Regions from separate parts of the Microbacterium jepli genome, predicted to be linked through region 2. Evidence: predicted binding sites of a transcription regulator. Region 2 holds the regulator's gene; the other holds the start of a gene.

Region 1 (9,370 bases), 1.3 Mb from region 2:
GAAGCGGATGACGGCGGTGTCGTCGTCGAACAGGGATCCGGCCAGGGCCTTCGCCAGCTCGGTCTTGCCGACACCGGTCGGGCCGAGGAAGAGGAACGAGCCGACCGGGCGGTGGGCGTCGCCCATGCCGGTGCGGTTGCGCCGGACGGCCTTGGCCACCGCGGCGACCGCCTCGTCCTGGCCGATGACCCGCTCGTGCAGCTCGCTCTCCAGCGACGCCAGGCGTCCGCGCTCGGTCTCGGTGAGACGGTTGACGGGGATGCCGGTGGCCCGGCTGATCACGGCGGCGATCTGGGTGTCGTCGACCACGGCCGCACGATCGGTCGAGATGGCCGAGCGCGCCGAGACCTCGTCCAGGCGCGACTGCACCTCGGCGATGGCGTCCCGCAGGCGCGAGGCGTCCTCGTAGTGCTCCGCCGAGACGGCGGCGTTCTTGTCGGCCTCGAGCTCCGCCAGGCGCGCGATCAGCGCCGACACGTCGACCGCGACGCCGAGCTTCAGCCGCAGCCGGGCGCCGGCCTGATCGATGAGGTCGATGGCCTTGTCGGGCAGCACGCGGTCGGGGAGGTAGCGGTCGCCGAGCTCGACGGCGGCGCGCAGCGCCTCGTCGGTGTAGGTCACGGCGTGGTGCTCCTCGTAGGCGCCGCGGAGTCCGCGCAGGATCAGCACGGCGTCCTCGATCGAGGGCTCTCCGACCCGCACCGGCTGGAAGCGGCGCTCCAGCGCCGGGTCCTTCTCGATCGTGCGGTACTCCTTGAGCGTCGTCGCACCCACGAGGTGCAGCTCCCCGCGCGCGAGGCGCGGCTTGAGGATGTTGCCCGCGTCCATCGCGCCCTCGCCGCCGCCACCGGCGCCGACGACGGTATGCACCTCGTCGATGAAGACGATGTAGGCGCCGTCGCCGGCGGCCACCTCGTCCATCGTCTGGGTGAGGCGCTCCTCGAAGTCGCCGCGGTAGCGGGTGCCGGCGAGCATCGCGGGCAGGTCGAGCGAGATGACGCGCTTGTCGCGCAGCTGCTCCGGCACGGCGCCGTCGACGATCGCCTGGGCGAGGCCCTCGACGATCGCGGTCTTGCCGACGCCGGCCTCGCCGACGAGCACGGGGTTGTTCTTCGTGCGGCGGCTGAGGATCTCGATCGTCTGCTCGATCTCGTCCGAGCGGCCGATCACCGGGTCGAGGGCGCCGGAGCGCGCGCGCTCGGTGAGGTCGGTGCCGAAGCGGTCGAGCATCGGAGTGACGGATGCCGCGGCATCCGCGTCCTCGGACACCGGAGCGCCGGAGGTCGTGACCTCCTCGCGCATGCCCTGGGTCAGCGCCTCGGCGGTCACACCGGCGCGCGCGAGCACCTGGCCCGCGGGCGCGTCCTGGCCGATGACGAGGGCGAAGAAGAGGTGCTCGGGGTCGACGTACGTCGAGCCGGACGCGCGGGCGACCTGATACGCGTGGAAGAGCGCGCGCTGCACCGACGGCGCGATCACCGCGGCGTCGACCGAGGTCGGGGCCGACGGAGCCGGTAGACGGTCGGCCGCGGCGCGGGCGATCTGCGCGGGGTCGGCGCCGACGCGGCGCACCGCGTCTTCGGCCGGCTCGTGCTGCACGATGACGTGCAGCACGTGCAGCGCGTCGAGCTCGCCCTGGCCGCGCTCGAGGGCGAAGCGCCCGGCGTCCTGCAGGATCGCCTGGGTGCGCGCGCTGAGGAAGCGGCTCAGGTCGATCGAGCGCGACGAGCGGGCGCGCTCGCCCTCGATGTAGCGTGCGAGGAAGTCGTCGAAAGCGCTCGAGCCGTTGTCGGCGCTGTCGGGGGTGAAGTCTTCAGGCATTCCTGGTGTCTCCCGGGAGAAGGTGAGTCTGATGCACTCAAGATACGTACTTGAGCGCGTTCGTATCAACTTCAACGCGGAATCAGCCCGGCTATTCCCGGCGCAGGATGGACGACGGATCCCTCACTTCACGTGACGCTCCGAGAGCGGCGTCTCGACGATGCGGATCAGCGACGCGGAGTCGTACGGACCGACATGGCGCTTGCCGTTGACGAAGAACGTCGGCGTGGTGTTGAGGTCCATCACCTCGGCATCCAGCCGGTCGTCCTGCACCCGGCGCAAGACCTTCGCCGAGCGGAAGTCCGCAGCGAAGCGCTCCTCGTCGAGACCGAGTTCGCCGGCGTACGCGAACAGGTCGTCCACCTCCAGGTCGCTCTGTCGCGAGAACAGGAGGCGCGCCATGTCGTAGAACCGGCCCTGGAGACCCGCCGCCTCCGCTGCCTGCGCCGCCTGCTGCGCGTGCGGGTGCGGGCCGTCGAGCGGAAGGTGCCGCCACACCCAGAGGATGTCGTCGCCGAAATGGGCGCGCACCGCGTCGACCGATCCGGTCGCGCGGCTGCAGAAGGGGCACTCGAAGTCGCCATACTCGACGATCGTGTAGCGGGCGTCCAGCGGTCCCGCGAGGTGATCGCGATCGGGGTCGACGGGGCGCACGAGCTTGGCCCCGACCGGCTGCGGCGGCCAGATGCGGTCGCCCGCCACCAGGGTCGCCCAGCCCAGCAGGAAGGCGATGACGGATGCCGCGAGCACGGCCACCCGCGCGAGGTCGGCCGTGTGCGGGTCGTCGATGGCGATGGGCACGATGAACAGGGCGATCGTGAACCCGATGCCCGACAGGGCCGCTCCCCCGGCGACGCGGTTCAGCCCCAGACCGGGCGCGAGCTGCCCCTTGCCCAGCACGCGCATCAGCAGCGTGGCACCGGTGATGCCGACGAACTTGCCCACCACGAGACCGACGACGATGCCCCATGCGACCGGCGAGGCCGCAGCATCCATCAGCGTCTGTCCGTCGATGTGCACGCCGGCGTTCGCGAGCGCGAACAGCGGCAGCACGCCGTAGGCGATGTACGGCCGCCAGGCGTTGTCGATCCGCTCGTTGATGGAGAGCGATTCGCGCAGGCTCCGGGTGACCGCGGCCGCGTAGGCCGGATTCGGCGATTCGCGGAAGGCGAGGGTGAGCTCCGCCGTGCGCTCGACGTCCGAGCGCCGCGGTGCGAAGACGGGGATGAGGAGGGCCACGGCGACGCCGGCGAGGGTGGGGTGGATGCCGCCCAGCGCGACGGCGATCCACAGCCCGATCGCGAGGACCGAGTAGGCGAAGCCGCGGCCGACGGGCAGGTAGCGCACGAGGGCCAGCAGCGCCATGAGGGCGACAGCCGCAGCGAGGGGCCAGATGCTGAGGCCGCCGCTGTAGAACAGGCCGATCACGACGAGCGCGCCGATGTCGTCGACGACGGCGAGGGTGAGGAGGAAGGTCCGCAGCCGCGAGGGGAACTTTGGACCGACGATCGCCAGGGCACCCAGCAGGAACGCCGTGTCGGTGGAGATCACGACGCCCCACGCGTCCGCGGCTTGCGTCGAGCCCGCGAACGCGAGGAACACGAGCGCGGGGATGACGAGTCCCGCCAGCGCGGCGACGATCGGCACGGCGGCGCGGGAGCGGTCTGTCAGCTCGCCGATCGTCAGTTCGCGCTTGACCTCGAGTCCGACGAGGAAGAAGAAGAGGGTCATCAGCGCGTCGTTGACGATTTGGTGGAGCGTGAAGGTGACCTCCATGCCGCCGATCGAGAACGCGGCCGGCATCGACCAGAACGTCTCGTAGGTGTCGCCGGGCAGGTTCGCCCACAGCATGGCCAGACCGACGCCGATCAGCATGAGAGCGGCGGAGAGACGGTCTCCGGAGACGTGCTTCTTCTTGGGGCGGGCAGGCGCCGACGGACGGGACGGCAGCAACGAGACGGCGGTCACGCACTCATCTTCGCGCCATTCGCGCGATCACGCGCACCCGTCGGGTCACTCAGCTGCCGCGGATCCCTCGAACGGGCGCTCGTGAAGGCCCTCCAACGCGGACGTCAGCGCCGGCGCACCGCCGCCGAAGGTCGCGTCCAGCGCGGCGAGGCGGGCGTCGGCCTCGCGCAGCAGACGGATGCCCTCCGGCGTGACGCGCAGGTCGGAGGCGGCGCCGGCGTGCGCGTTCGCATCGACGACGAAGCCGGCCTCCGCGAGCGAGCGCGCAGCGGTGTGGACGCTCTGCACCGTGATCTGGGAGCGGCGCGCGAGCTCGCTGAAGGAGATGCCCGGCGTCGCCTCGACGTGCGCGAGGAGGGCGTACTTCCGCGTCGAGAGTCCGAGGTCGCGCAGCTCGTGCTCGAGCCGGGCGTCCCAGACGGCGGCGACGGTCAGCAGGGCGATGACCGGGCTGAAGGGGGGCGGTTCGGCGGCCACGTCGTCGCCTCCTCTGGCTGGCACCTGCCCATGGTAGTCGCGGCCGGGCGCCTCACTCCGCGGCGTCGCCGTCCCGCGGGTTGGATCGGGCGACGATCAGCGGATCGACGGGCGTGAACGGGAACACGGGCAGCTCCGCCTCCCGCACGCCGAACGACGCCGCGAGCACCTCGCGCGAGAACGCCGATGCCGTCGCCCGGTAGCCGATGTCGGCGGGCATGGCGCGGTCGAAGAAGATGAGGAAGTGGATGCCGTCGTCCTCGAGCGCCTCGATGTGGTGCGGGTAGGCGCGCGGGATGAAGTAGGCCTGGCCGGGCACCAGCTCGTACTCGTCGAGGCTGCCGTCCGGATCCAGCACGCGCATGCGTCCCCGGCCCTTCCAGACGTAGCCCAGCTCCGCGGTGCGCGGGTGCCAGTGCGGCTCCCGCATCCCCGATCCGGTGATGCGCAGGTGGTACATCGACAGGTCCGACAGGGCCGCCCAGTACTGCCGGCGGGCGAGCTTGGCGAAGCCCGCCGGAGAGGACAGCGGGGCGATCTGGCCCTCGGCGTCGAAGAGGTGGGCGTTCGGGAGCCCCGCCGTGTCGGGGATGCGCGCCGCGCCCCCGCGCCGGAGGATCTGCGCCGCCCCCGGCCGCGCGAAAGCGGAGAACGCGGCGGCGGGCAGGTCGTAGGTGTTGCCCAGCACCGCGGCCGTCATCGCATTGAGGCTGGAGGTGAGGGAGAAGTGGCGCGGCTCGGCGCTGCGGAGGGCGGCGATGACCTCGGCACGCCCCTCCCCGATGTTCTCGATGTGGTAGATCGCGCCGGACTCGACGTGGTACATCTGCCCCGCGCCGACGACGAAGCTCGAGAACGCGTCGGCGTTGCCCAGCATCGAGATCAGCACGGTCCCCTCGGTGACGTAGGCGATCTGGTTGGCGTCGACGTTCCACTGCGGCTCGCGCATCGCCCCGGCCTCGAGCACGATCCGCTTGAGCGACATGCGCGACAGGATCGGGAAGGATGCCGCGGTCAGCTGCGCGACGGACCCGAGCTCGTTCTCGAAGACCGGGACGGCGTCGTTCAGCGAGACGACGTGGGGCGAGCGGATCACCATGGAGCACTCCTTGGGCGAGGCGGACGACACCATCTTGACGCGGCGGCAGCGGCGAGCACAGGCTGCGGCGGGAAGCCGGACACGAATTCCTACGCCTGTCGGAGGCCTGCCCTAGCGTGGGGTCTGCCGGGGCGATCGGCGCTCCGTGGGGAGGACAGACGACATGGACTGGAAGATCGAGCTCATCTTCGTGCCGGTGACCGACGTGGACCGCGCCAAGGACTTCTACACGTCCATCGGCTTCCATCTCGATCACGACCAGTCGCCCTACGAAGGGCTGCGCTTCGTGCAGCTGACCCCGCCCGGATCAGCGTGTTCCATCGCTTTCGGCACCGGTCTCGAGATCGACCTCGAGCCCGGTCGACAGAACACCATCCAGGTGGTCGTGCCCGATGCCGACCGTGCGCTCGCCGATCTGCAGGCGGTCGGCGTCGCCGCGCAGGGCGTGGACGACCTCGGATGGGGGCGGTTCGTCTCGTTCGATGACCCCGACGGGAACACCTGGACGCTGCAGCAACTCCCCCCACGGGCCTGACCACGCCGGCTGCGCCCCCGGCCGCCGGCATGGTTTGCTGTCTCCGTGACCACTGACGTCGACGGCCGCGAGTACCCGTACACCGTGGCCGACTACCTGCTCGACCGGATGGCCGAGTGCGGCATCCGTCATCTCTTCGGCGTGCCGGGAGACTTCACGCTGGGCTTCCTCGACCACGTGGAGCGGCATCCGCTCATCACGTGGATCGGCACCGCGAACGAGCTCGGTGCCGCCTACGCCGCCGACGGCTACGCGCGCCTCGCGGGACTCGGTGCGCTGAGCACCACGTTCGGCGTCGGCGAGCTGTCCGCGATCTCGGGCGTGGCCGGCAGCAGCGCCGAGCACGTGCCCGTGCTGCATGTGGTGGGGGCGCCGACCGTCGCGACGCAGTCCGCCGGCCGCGCGACGCATCACACGCTCGGCGACGGCGACTTCGACCACTTCGCGCGCATGACCGCCGAGGTCACCGTGGCCCGGGGCCGGCCGACGGCCGAGGACTACGCGGCGGAGATCGACCGCGTCATCGTCGCCGCGCACGATCGGCGTCTGCCCGGCTATCTGGTCGTGGCCGCCGACGTGGCGGAGGCGCCCGCGTCGCCACCGTCCGCTCCCCTGCCGTCCCACCCGCGTGTGACGACGGCGGAGGCCGCGTCGGCGTTCCGATCCGCGGTGACCTCCCGCCTGGCATCCGCTCGCTCTCTCGCCGTGCTCGCCGACATCCTGGTGTCTCGTGTCGGGGCGGATGAGCACCTGCACCGCCTCCTGGGCCTGGGCGTCCCGCACGCCACGCTGCTGTGGGGCCGGCGGGTCGTCGACGAGTCCGCCGACGCGTACCTCGGCTCCTACCTCGGCGCCGCCAGCGAGACCGCCGTCCGTACGATCATCGAGGACTCCGACGTCCTGGTCCTGGCGGGCGTGCAGTTCACCGACCTCACGAGCGGCTTCTTCTCGCAGCGGATCGACCCCGCCCGCACGATCGAGCTCCGCGGCGAGTACGCCGCGGTCGGAGGAGAGCGCTTCGAGCCGCTGGCGATGGCCGACGCGCTCGACATCCTGACGGACGCCGTGGCTACGGCCGGCGAGAAGCTCTTCCTCGTCCGGCCCGGCGGCGGTGCGGATCAGCCCGCACCTCTCCCGCTGGCGCCTGAGGCGCCGCTCGGACAGGCCGCCCTGTGGAGCGAGGTCACCGCCTTCCTGCGCACCGGCGATGTGGTGCTCGCCGACCAGGGCACGTCGTTCTACGGGATGGCCGGCCACCGTCTCCCCGCGGGCGTGACGCTCATCGGCCAGCCGCTGTGGGCGGCCATCGGATTCACCCTGCCCGCGCTGCTGGGCGCCGCTCTCGCCCGTCCCGACCGGCGTCCGGTGCTGCTCATCGGCGACGGCGCCGCGCAGCTCACCATCGCCGAGCTGGGAACCGTCCTGCGCCACGGCATCCCCGCGGTCATCGTGGTGGTCGACAACGGGGGCTACACGGTCGAGCGCGCCATCCACGGCCTGCAGGAGCAGTACAACGACATCGCCCGGTGGGACTGGACGGCGCTGACGAGGGCGATGGATGCCGCGGGCACCGCCACCGCGGTGCGCGTGACCACGAACGGCGAACTGCACCGGGCTCTCGTCGCCGCCCGCGATGCGGACACCCTGACCCTCATCCAGGCCGTCGTCCCGCCCCTCGACGTACCGCCGGTGCTGCGCGCCGTGGCCGCCGCGGCGGCCTCGGCCAACCGGCCCGACTGAGAGCGCCCTACGCTGGGGCCATGCGGGAGTTCGGACGCGGGATCGGAATGCTGTTCGCCGGACTCGGCTGGTGGCGTCGGCGCCCGGGGACGATGGCGCTGGGGCTCGTTCCGGCGGCGCTCGTCGGCGTCGTTTTGGTCGGGCTGCTGATCACGCTGGCCGCCTTCCTGCCCGGCCTGGCCGATGCGACGACGCCCTTCGCCGACTCGTGGCCCCCTGCGCTGTCGAGCGCCCTCAGGATCGCCGTCGGCACGGCGTTCTTCGCCGGAGCCCTCTTCCTGTGCGCGATCACGTTCACGGCCCTCACGCTCATAGTGGGCGAACCGTTCTACGACCGCGTATGGCGCTCCGTTGAGATCGGGCTCGGCGGATCCGTGCCCGACCAGCCCTACGGCTTCTGGCGCGCCGCCGGAGATGCGATGCGTCTGATCGCGCGCGGCATCCTGGTCGCCTCCCTGGCGGGTCTCCTCGGCCTCATCCCGGTCGCGGGAGCGGTGGTCGGCACCGTCGTCGGAACGCTGCTCACGGGCTGGCTGCTCGCGGACGAGCTGTGCTCGCGCGCGCTGACCGCGCGCGGACTGGAGAGAGCCGCCCGCCGCGCGCTTCTGCGCGCCCATCGAGGGCGCGCCCTGGGCTTCGGCGTCGCCACGCAGCTCTGCTTCCTCGTTCCGCTCGGAGCAGTCGTGGTCATGCCCGCGGCCGTCGCCGGGTCGACCATGCTCGCCCGTGGCCTGGTCGGCGAAGTCGACGGCATCGGCGCCCCGGTCGTCCAGCAGGCGGCACGGGTCGAGGTCAGCCGCGACCGCCCGGCGGACCCACGATGAGCAGCAGGATGAACAGGGCCGCCACGGCCACGGCGATGCCGACGATCAACAGGAGCGGTCGGCGCAGGAGCGCACGCATGAGGCGGTCGTGCCACGCCCCGTCCCGCGGGTCGTCCGTCGCCGCGAGCCGCCACGAACCGTTCAGCCGTCCGGTGCGCTTCAGCCAGACCTCGGTCGGTACGGTCGCGTACGGGATGACGGCGCTCACGACGGCGATGATCGCGGGCGCGGCCGTCCACCGCTGATTCTTCGCCACGAGTACGGCCGTCGCCGCGTAGGCGAGGAAGACGAACCCGTGGATGCCGCCGCCGACCGTCACGGCGACATCCACGCCCGCTGCGGCGCGAAGGATGAGCCCGACGATGAGGAGCGTCCACGATACGGCCTCCGCGATCGCCAGGGTGCGGAACAGGGTGAGCGGGGTGCGGAACACGGATCTCCTCGGGAGTCTGCGGCTGGGTCGGCCGCAGCTTCAGTCTACCTGAAAGCCATAGACGACCTATTCTGGCGCATAGAGATCGGCCATTGGCGCATGCGGACGCAGACCCTCAAGGGCGGCGCAAGTTTTCCCACACAAATGCAGATGTCCCCCAAATGGGGGACACGGACTGTGGTACGTTTCTCATGGCCCGAACGAGACGCTGGGAATCGTCCGCCGGGCTACTGGGGAAACTGGGGAAACACAAGGTCTGAGCGTCTGGGGCGCCCAGCTGTGATTGAGACGGCCCCCTCGCGCCGCTATGCCATAGGAAGCCGAGGCGCGAGGGGAACCGGGCGGTTCCGTGACACCTTGACCCGCTGGGGACGGGGCTTCGGCACTCGCATCGCTGGGGACGAGCGAGCCGACAAAGTCGGGACGCGGAACTCCTTGCAAACCCTATGGATCGCCGCACGCGACTGTCCAGC
Region 2 (9,370 bases):
TCGCCGTCAGCGGGCACACCGCGCGGGCCTGGTCGGCGGAGGGCATCGACGCGTTCGTCTTCCCCAACGGCGTCGACACCGATCGCTGGTCACGCGGTCGGGGCGGAGCATCCTGGGTGTGGTTCGGGAGGATCGTGCCCGAGAAGGCGCCGCATCTGGCGATGGATGCTGCGCGTCGGGCCGGTGCGCACATCGTGCTCGCCGGGCGGGTCGGTGACGTCGCCTACTTCGATCGCGAGATCGCACCCCGTCTGGGCGGGGGAGCGCAGTACCTCGGCCCTCTCCGCCAGCCGGAGCTGTGCGCGCTCGTCGGCGGCTCCGCCGTCGCCCTCGTGACCCCGGTGTGGGAGGAGCCGTTCGGGCTCGTCGGCGCCGAGGCGCTCTCGACCGGAACCCCGGTGGTCGCCTTCGCCGAGGGCGGGGTGCCCGAGGTGCTGCACGGCCTGCCCGGCACCGCCGTCGTGCCGCCGGGCGACGTGGACGCCCTCGCGCTCGCCGCGTCGGAGCTCGCCCTGCTCGGCACCGACCCGCCGTCGCGGCGGCAGGTGCGCAGGGCCGCGGTGCGCCGGCACGCGCTGTCGCGCCGCCACCGCGACGTCGAGCGGGTTCTCGCCTTCACCGCGAAGGCGCCGGTGCCCCAGATCGTGCCGGAGTCGGCGCCCGCCCTGGCGGCGCTCGACCTGCGCGCGACCGGTCTGTGACGGCGGCATGATCGGCTGGTACGTCCACCACCATGGATCCGGGCACGCGACGCGGTTCCTCGCCGTCCGGCCGCACCTCCTCGACGCGGTCACGGTGTTCTCCTCCCTCGCACCGCCGGCCGACCTGCCCGCCGACACGGAGTGGGTGCGCCTGCCCGCCGACGACGACCCGATCGTGCGCCGCGACGGGAGTGAGCTGGCGCCGCAGGCCGCCGACCCCACGGCGGGCGGGGCGCTGCACTGGGCGCCGCTCGGCCACCGCGGGCACCGCTCCCGGCTGGCCGTCATCGCCGCCGCGATCGAGGCCCGCGACATCGACGTGATGGTCGTCGACGTCAGCGCCGAGGTCGCCGCCCTCGCGCGGCTGCTCGGCACGCCGACGGTGGTCGTGACGCAGCCGGGGGAGCGCACCGATCCGCCGCACCTCCTCGCCTACAGGCTGGCGACGCGCGTGCTCGCCCCCTGGGCGACGGGCCTGCACCCTGATCCGCCCGCGGCGACGACCGTGTTCACCGGCGGCATCTCGCGCTTCGGCGGGCGCGCGCCCGCCGAGCGCGAGGACCGCTCCGTCCTCCTCCTCGGGCGGGTCGCACCTGAGCCGGTCGTGGCGGCGACCGCCCGGCTGCTGGCCGCCGACGGCTGGACCTTCCGGTCCATCGGCGCGGGGACGGACGACCGTGTCGCGGATCCCTGGCCGCTGCTGAGCGGCAGCGCCGTCATCGTCAGCGCCGCGGGTCAGAACAGCGTCGCCGACCTCGCCGCGGCCGACGCGCGCGCGGTCGTCGTGCCGCAGGAGCGTCCCTTCGACGAGCAGCGTGCGACGGGAGAGGTTCTCCGGCGGCACGGCCTCGCCGTGGTCGCCGACCCCGATCCGGACGCCGAGACGCTCGTGAGCATGATCCACCAGGTGCGAGACCTCCGCCCCGACTGGACGAAGTGGGGCGTGAGCGGCGCCGCCGCGCGGGCGGCGGCCGTCATCGAGGGGACGCGCCGGTGAGCGGCGAGAACACCGCGCCCGTCGCCGCGCCCGGCCGCACGGCGGTCATCACGACCGCCTCCGCCGCGCGCCACGAGCACCTCGTACGGCAGCGCCGGTTCCTCGCGGAGGCGGTCGCCGGCGAGCCGGAGAGCGAGCGGATGCTGCGGGTCGAGGTCTGGCTCGACGCCGAGGAGCTCGACGCGACGACAGCCCAGGGACTGCCCGCGGACATCTCGCTGCACGTCCCGCCCGGCCCGGGCGGCCTCCGCGTCGCCGCGGGGCGCAACGCCGCCGCCCGCGCGGCCATCGACGCGGGGGCCGACCTGCTGGTCTTCCTCGACGTGGACTGCCTGCCCGGGCGGGAGCTGCTGCCGCGCTACCGCGATGCCGCGGCGCAGCATCCGGAGGCCATCCTGTCCGGCCCGGTCACCTACCTTGCGAGCGTGCAGCGCCCGGAGCTCATCGACGACCTGCCAGCGCTCCGGCGCCCGCACCGCGCGCGACCGGCGCCCGATCCCGGCGAGCTCGTCACCGCCCCCGACGCGCAGTACGACCTCTTCTGGTCGCTGTCCTTCGCGCTCACCGCCGACACGTGGCACCGCCTCGGCGGATTCGACGAGGCGTACGAGGGCTACGGCGCGGAGGACACCGACCTCGCCTGGACCGCGCGGAGCCGCGGCATCCCCCTCATCTGGGTCGGCGGCGCGGACGCGTTCCACCAGTGGCATCCGACGAGCAGCCCCCCATGGGCGCACCTCGACGCGATCCTGCGCAACGGCGCGGTGTTCGCCGACCGCTGGGGCACCTGGCCGATGGGCGGCTGGCTCGACGCGTTCGCCGCCGCCGGTGCCGTCGAGTACTCCGACGGCACCTGGCGACGCACGACGGACGGCCCCGCCCTCCGTCGCTAGGCTCGTCGCCGGAGAGGTGGATCATGTCCGAGGGCGACGAGAGCACGGCGGCGACGCCCCGGTCGCGACGGGAGCGCTTCGGACGCGCGGGCGCCCGACCGGCGGAGCTGGCGGGCCGCAAGGACGCCTTCGTGGCGTACCTGAAGGAGCGCGTCTACGCGACCTTCACCGGGCTGGCCATCATCCTGGCCGTCGACCTCGGCGACCACCCGGAGGCCGACCACGCCCTCGTCGCGCTGCTGCTCGGCGTGCTGGGCATCACGGTCGCCGGCTTCGTGTCCGACATCCTGTCCCACCTCGCGGTGCACCGCACGTTCCCCGACGGCACCGAGTTCGCCATAAGGCTGCGGGTCGCTGCGGGGTCGATCAGCACGATGGTGACCCCCGGCATCCTGCTCGCCCTTGCGCTGTTCGGCGTCCTCGAGATCGACACGGCGCTGCGCATCTGCCTCATCGTCTACATCGCCACGCTCGGCGTCATCGGCTGGCTCGCGGTGCGCCGGTCGCGGCTGACGTGGTGGCAGCAGCTCAGCGCGCTGGCGATGCTGATCGCGCTGGGGCTCGTCGTCGTCGGCCTGCAGACCCTGGCGCACTCCTATTGAGGAGCGGATGCCGCGGCATCCGATTCACAGCAGAACTTGAGCCTTCTCATGTCAAGTTGCCTTGACAGGTTCTCGGAGCCTTCGATAGCCTTGAGTCATTCCGGCTCAACCCTCTGGTTGCGGCCCGGACCACAACTTTCAACAAGGGAGAGAAAATGCCACGTGCTGTCGGAATCGACCTCGGTACGACCAACTCCGTCGTCAGCGTCCTGGAGGGCGGCGAGCCCAAGGTGATCGCGAACGCCGAGGGCTTCCGCACCACCCCGTCGGTGGTCGCGTTCACCAAGGACGGCGAGGTGCTCGTCGGTGAGACCGCGAAGCGCCAGGCCGTCACCAACGTCGACCGCACGGTCGCCAGCGTCAAGCGCCACATGGGCACCAACTGGACCTTCGACGTGGACGGCAAGAAGTACACGCCGCAGGAGGTCTCGGCCCGCATCCTCGGCAAGCTGAAGCACGACGCGGAGGAGTACCTCGGCGACACGGTCTCCGACGCCGTCATCACGGTCCCCGCCTACTTCAACGACGCCGAGCGTCAGGCCACGAAGGACGCGGGCGAGATCGCCGGCCTCAACGTGCTGCGCATCATCAACGAGCCCACTGCCGCGGCGCTGGCCTACGGCCTCGACAAGGGCAAGGAGGACGAGCTCATCCTCGTCTTCGACCTCGGTGGCGGAACGTTCGACGTCTCCCTCCTCGAGGTGGGCAAGGACGACGACTTCTCCACGATCCAGGTGCGCTCGACCGCCGGTGACAACCGCCTCGGCGGCGACGACTGGGACCAGCGCCTCGTCGACTACTTCATCAAGCAGTTCAAGGCCACGTCGGGCGTCGACGTCTCCGGTGACAAGATCGCCCTCCAGCGCCTTAAGGAGGCTGCCGAGCAGGCGAAGAAGGAGCTTTCGAGCTCCGCGTCCACGAGTGTGAACCTGCCCTACCTGTCGCTGACCGAGAGCGGCCCCGTGTCGCTCAGCGAGACGATCACGCGCGCGAAGTTCGAGGACCTGACCAAGGACCTCCTCGACCGCACGAAGAAGCCGTTCGCCGACGTCATCCGCGAAGCCGGCATCAAGGTCGAGGACATCGACCACATCGTGCTCGTCGGCGGATCGACCCGCATGCCCGCCGTGGCCGAGCTCGTCAAGCGCGAGACCGGCAAGGACGCCAACAAGGGCGTCAACCCGGATGAGGTCGTCGCCGTCGGCGCCGCCCTGCAGGCCGGTGTGCTGCGCGGCGAGCGCAAGGACGTGCTGCTCATCGACGTCACCCCCCTGAGCCTCGGCATCGAGACCAAGGGCGGCATCATGACCAAGCTCATCGAGCGCAACACGGCCATCCCGACCAAGCGCAGCGAGACCTTCACCACGGCCGACGACAACCAGCCGTCCGTGGCGATCCAGGTCTTCCAGGGCGAGCGCGACTTCACCCGCGACAACAAGCCGCTGGGAACGTTCGAGCTCACCGGCATCGCCCCGGCCCCCCGTGGCATCCCGCAGGTCGAGGTCACCTTCGACATCGACGCCAACGGCATCGTGCACGTGTCCGCGAAGGACAAGGGCACCGGCAAGGAGCAGTCGATGACCATCACCGGCGGCTCGTCGCTGCCGAAGGATGACATCGAGCGCATGGTGCGCGAGGCCGAGGAGCACGCGGCGGAGGACAAGAAGCGCCGCGAGTCCGCCGAGACCCGCAACCAGGCCGAGACGCTGTCCTACTCGATCGACAAGCTGATCAAGGACAACGACGACAAGCTGCCCGAGGACGTCAAGACCGAGGTGCAGGGCGACGTCGACGCGCTGAAGACGGCGCTCGCCGGCGATGACGACGACGCGGTGAAGACCGCGTTCGACAAGCTCAACGCCAGCCAGGGCAAGCTGGGCGAGGCGATCTACGCCTCCTCGCAGGCCCAGGGCGAGCAGGCCGACCCGAACGTCGGTCAGCCCGGGAACGGCGAGACGCCGAACCCCGAGGAGGACGTGATCGACGCCGAGGTCGTCGACGACGAGGACGAGAAGAAGTAGGACGACTCCCATGAGCAAGAAGGACCGCGACGCGCCGATCGGCGACGAGGGCCCTGATTCCGTGAACGGGCCGGCGGATGACTCCGCCGGCCCCGCCGCGGGTGGGGCTCAGGAGCCGCTGACGGTCGACGACATCCTGGGTGCCGAGCAGACGGGGGATGCTGCGGCCGCTGACGCCGCGGGCGCCTCCGGGTCGGGGGACGACAGTCTCCTGATCGACCTGAAGCGCCTGACCGCCGAGTACGCCAACTACCGCCGGCGCACCGAGGAGCAGCGGCAGATCGAGGTGGAGCGCGCCCAGGGGCGTGCGGCCACCGCGCTGCTGCCGGTGCTCGACGACCTCAGCCGTGCCGAGAAGCACGGCGACCTGACCGAGGGCTCGCCCTTCGCCGCCATCGCGGAGAAGGTGCGCGCCGTGGCCGAGAAGCTCGGCGTGGAGTCCTACGGCGCCGCGGGCGAGGTGTTCGACCCGCAGCAGCACGAGGCGATCTTCCAGGTGCCGACACCCGGAGCCACCGAGTCCACCGTCCTCGAGGTCGTGGAGACCGGGTACCGCCTGGGCTCCATCGAGCTGCGTCCGGCGAAGGTCGTCGTCGCCGTTCCTGCCGACTAACGCCTCAGAAGGAGACGCATGGCCAGTCAGGACTGGTTCGACAAGGACTTCTACAAGGTCCTCGGGGTGTCCAAGGACGTCAGCGAGGCCGACCTCAAGAAGACGTACCGCAAACTGGCGCGCAAGTATCACCCGGATTCCAATCAGGGGGATGCTGCGGCCGAGGCGACCTTCAAGGAGATCAGCGAGGCGTACGCCGTGCTGTCCGACACGGAGCAGCGGGCGGAGTACGACCAGATCCGGGCCATGGGCTCCGGGGCGCGCTTCCAGGCCGGCGGCCAGAACGGCGGCGGCTTCGAGGACGTGTTCAGCCGGTTCGGCCAGAGCCGCGGCAACCCCCGCGCGCAGACGGCCGAGGACTTCGACGACATCTTCTCGATGTTCAACCAGGGCGGGCGCTTCGGCTCCGGCGGCTTCGGCCAGACGAGCGGCGGCTTCCGCGGCTTCGGCGGTCCGACGCGCGGCGCCGACGTCACCGCGCGGACGACGATCGACTTCATCACCGCGACCAAGGGCGACACGATCTCGCTGCAGGGCGAGGACGGCAACCCGTTCAAGGTGAAGATCCCCGCCGGCGTCTCCGACGGGCAGAAGATCCGTCTGCGCGGCCGCGGCCGTCCGTCGCCGGACGGCGGTGAGACCGGCGACATCGTCGTGCAGATCGCCGTGCGGCCGCACCCGGTCTTCACACGTGACGGCCTGAATCTGCGAGTCGTCGTGCCGGTGTCGTTCACCGAGGCCGCGCTGGGCGCGACCATCGAGGTGCCGACGCTGGGCGGCGATCCCGTCAAGCTGCGCGTCGCCCCCGGCACCCCGTCGGGCCGCGTGCTGCGCGTGAAGGGCCGCGGCGTGCAGACGTCGAAGGGACTCGGCGACCTCCTCGCCGAGGTGCAGGTCGCCGTGCCGTCGCACTTGGACGACGAGGCGCGCGCCGCGCTCGAGAGGTTCCGCGAGCTCGAGCCGACCGAGAGTCCCCGCGCCGACCTGATGTCGAAGGCGCGCGGCTGAGCCGATGATGCGGGCAGGAGCGGGTGGCATGACCGACGACCTCGACGAGAACTCGCCGATTTTCGCGATCGCCGGGGCGGCCGAGCTCGCCGGGATGCACCCGCAGACGCTGCGCCAGTACGACCGGCTCGGCCTCGTGGTGCCGGCGCGCACGCAGGGCGGATCGCGCCGGTACTCCCTGCGCCACGTGCAGCAGCTGCGCGAGGTCGCCCGGTTGTCCGCCGATGGGATGAGCCTCCCCGCGATCGCGCGCGTGATCGAGCTCGAGGAGCAGGTGCACGCCCTCAGCCGTCGCGTCAGCGACCTCGAGCGGCAGCTTCAGATCGAGCGTGCCTCCCGCCCCGGCGCCCGCGTGTTCGCCGCCGGAAGCGTCGGCCCCGCCGTGCCGCTGCGGCACGGCGCCCGCGTGCGTCGAGCGACCGAGGTCGTGCTGTGGCGCCCGCGCCGCGAGCTCGACCCCGACGACGCCGAGGTCGAGGACTGACCGAAGCCCTCGCGGGCCCATGCGGCCCGCTCCGGCTTCGCCCCGCCCGTGTGACCCGCGTCGGCCGCGTGTCGCTGCGCGGCGCGCACCGGCCGTCGTTCCGGTTGCATGCCTCTGCGCGGCCTCTTCGACCCGCGAGACGTCGCAACACGCCGTGTCGCGCACCGATCGCGCGGCGTGTTGCGACTTCTCGCGGTGCTGATTCGGATGCCGCGGCGCGCGCCGTCGGCCCGTCAGGCTGCGCCGGAGTCTGGCCGTCGCCGGACGGGGGAGGACGGCGCCCATCACCGGGACTGGACAAGTGCACGTGATCGGGATCGTTGCGGCCGTCGTCGCGGTGGCGACCGGACTGAGTCTGCGCAACGCCCCGCCCCAGACCGAAGTCGACACCGCCGCCGAGGTGCGCGAGGGCGTTCGCTGAGCCGGACGGCGGGTCTGCGTCGGCGGGGTGGTGGTCGCGCCCGGCGACGGGCACACTGACCGCATGGCCGACTTCAGCGACATCGACGCCATCGCGCGCGACCTGCCCGACTCCGAAGACGGTGTCGAGGGACACCGCGGCGGACGCGCCTGGCGCGCGTCGAAGGGCATGTACGTGTGGGAGCGGCCGGCGTCGCAGACCGATCATGCGCAGCTGGCCGAGCTCGGACGCACCTGGCCCGACGGCACCGTGGTCGGCGTCCGCGTCGACGGCATGGAGGGCAAGGCCCAGGTGCTCGCCGCCTACGACGACGTCGCCTTCGACACCCCGCACTTCGCGGGCTATCCCGCCGTACTCGTGCGGCTCGACGACATCGACGTCGACCGGCTCCGCGAGCTGGTGGTGGACTCCTGGATGCTGCGCACCACCGCGGCGCGCCGGAAGGAGTGGGCCGCAGCATCCGGTCGGTGAGAAACCGACCGTGTGCGGTGAGGCGTCCGCTGAGGGCGTAGGCCGGGCGTTGGCGGTGTGTCCGGGGTTCGGTCTAGCCTGAATCCGCTCCCATCGACCGCCGTTCGCGGCATCCCGGTCTTCGTGGAGCCTCGACATCCATCGGAGACGCTCGTGCTCGCAAAACTCCTCATCCGCTATCTGTCCCGGTATCGCGCGCTGCTCGCCGGCGTTCTGCTGTTCCAGTTCGTCGCCGCCATCGCGTCGCTGTTCCTGCCCCGGCTGAACGCCGACATCATCGACAAGGGCGTCGCGACCGGCGACACGAACTTCATCTGGACGACCGGGTCGTTCATGCTCGCGATCTCGCTCGGGCAGATCATCGCCTCGGTCGTGGCCACCTACTTCGCCGCGCGCGCGGCGATGAGCGTCGGCCGCGACATCCGGCTCGACGTCTACGAGAAGGTGAGCGGGTTCTCCGAGCGCGAGGTCTCGAAGTTCGGCCCCGGGTCGCTGATCACGCGCAACACGAACGACGTCCAGCAGGTGCAGATGCTCGCCATGATGGGCGCCACCATGCTCGTCAGCGCTCCGCTGCTGGCCATCGGCGGCATCGTCATGGCGCTGCAGCAGGACGTCGGGCTCAGCTGGCTGATCGGCGTCGCCGTGCCGCTGCTCCTGATCATCGTCGCGCTCATCATCAGCCGGATGGTGCCGCTGTTCCGCAGCTTCCAGGTCAAGCTCGACGCCGTCAACCGCGTGCTGCGCGAGCAGCTCACGGGTGTCCGCGTGGTGCGCGCCTTCGTCCGTGAAGACATCGAGGAGGAGCGCTTCCGTGGCGCCAACACCGACATCATGGTCGTCGGGCGCAAGGTCGGATCTCTCTTCGTGCTGATGTTCCCCGTCGCCATGCTGGTGCTCAACGTCACGGTCGTGGGCGTCATCTGGTTCGGCGGCATCCAGGTCGACCAGGGCGGTGTCGAGATCGGCACGCTGTTCGCCTTCATGCAGTACGTGGGTCAGATCCTGATGGGCGTGCTCATGGCGACCTTCATGACGATCATGATCCCGCGCGCGGCCGTGTCGGCCGAGCGCATCGGCGAGGTGCTGGCCAGCGAGTCGACCCTCACGCGCCCCGAGAACCCGGTCAGCGTCTTCAGCGAGCCGGGCACCGTGCAGT

What was found. Region 2 encodes HspR, which represses chaperone genes until heat shock. Its sites were predicted from a motif close to AAGTTGAGTCNNNNNGACTCAACTT; they were not measured.
Region 1: the regulator HspR is predicted to act here: its motif matches at 1,841-1,865, upstream of ABC304_RS10635 (ATP-dependent Clp protease ATP-binding subunit).

The regions. Positions count from the first base shown of each region.
Region 1 is NZ_JBDFLW010000005.1:1,352,684-1,362,053, reverse strand. Features, by position in the region: gene ABC304_RS10635 (ATP-dependent Clp protease ATP-binding subunit) at 1-1,821, opposite strand, end outside; gene nhaA (Na+/H+ antiporter NhaA) at 1,945-3,789, opposite strand; gene ABC304_RS10625 (MarR family winged helix-turn-helix transcriptional regulator) at 3,835-4,290, opposite strand; gene ABC304_RS10620 (cupin domain-containing protein) at 4,319-5,365, opposite strand; gene ABC304_RS10615 (VOC family protein) at 5,529-5,900, shown strand; gene ABC304_RS10610 (alpha-keto acid decarboxylase family protein) at 5,946-7,640, shown strand; gene ABC304_RS10605 (EI24 domain-containing protein) at 7,661-8,464, shown strand; gene ABC304_RS10600 (DUF3817 domain-containing protein) at 8,433-8,897, opposite strand.
Region 2 is NZ_JBDFLW010000005.1:65,101-74,470, forward strand. Features, by position in the region: gene ABC304_RS04600 (glycosyltransferase) at 1-701, shown strand, start outside; gene ABC304_RS04605 (hypothetical protein) at 709-1,698, shown strand; gene ABC304_RS04610 (galactosyltransferase-related protein) at 1,695-2,591, shown strand; gene ABC304_RS04615 (hypothetical protein) at 2,615-3,193, shown strand; gene dnaK (molecular chaperone DnaK) at 3,349-5,214, shown strand; gene ABC304_RS04625 (nucleotide exchange factor GrpE) at 5,225-5,827, shown strand; gene ABC304_RS04630 (DnaJ C-terminal domain-containing protein) at 5,846-6,835, shown strand; gene ABC304_RS04635 (heat shock protein transcriptional repressor HspR) at 6,864-7,319, shown strand; gene ABC304_RS04640 (hypothetical protein) at 7,804-8,211, shown strand; gene ABC304_RS04645 (ABC transporter ATP-binding protein) at 8,365-9,370, shown strand, end outside.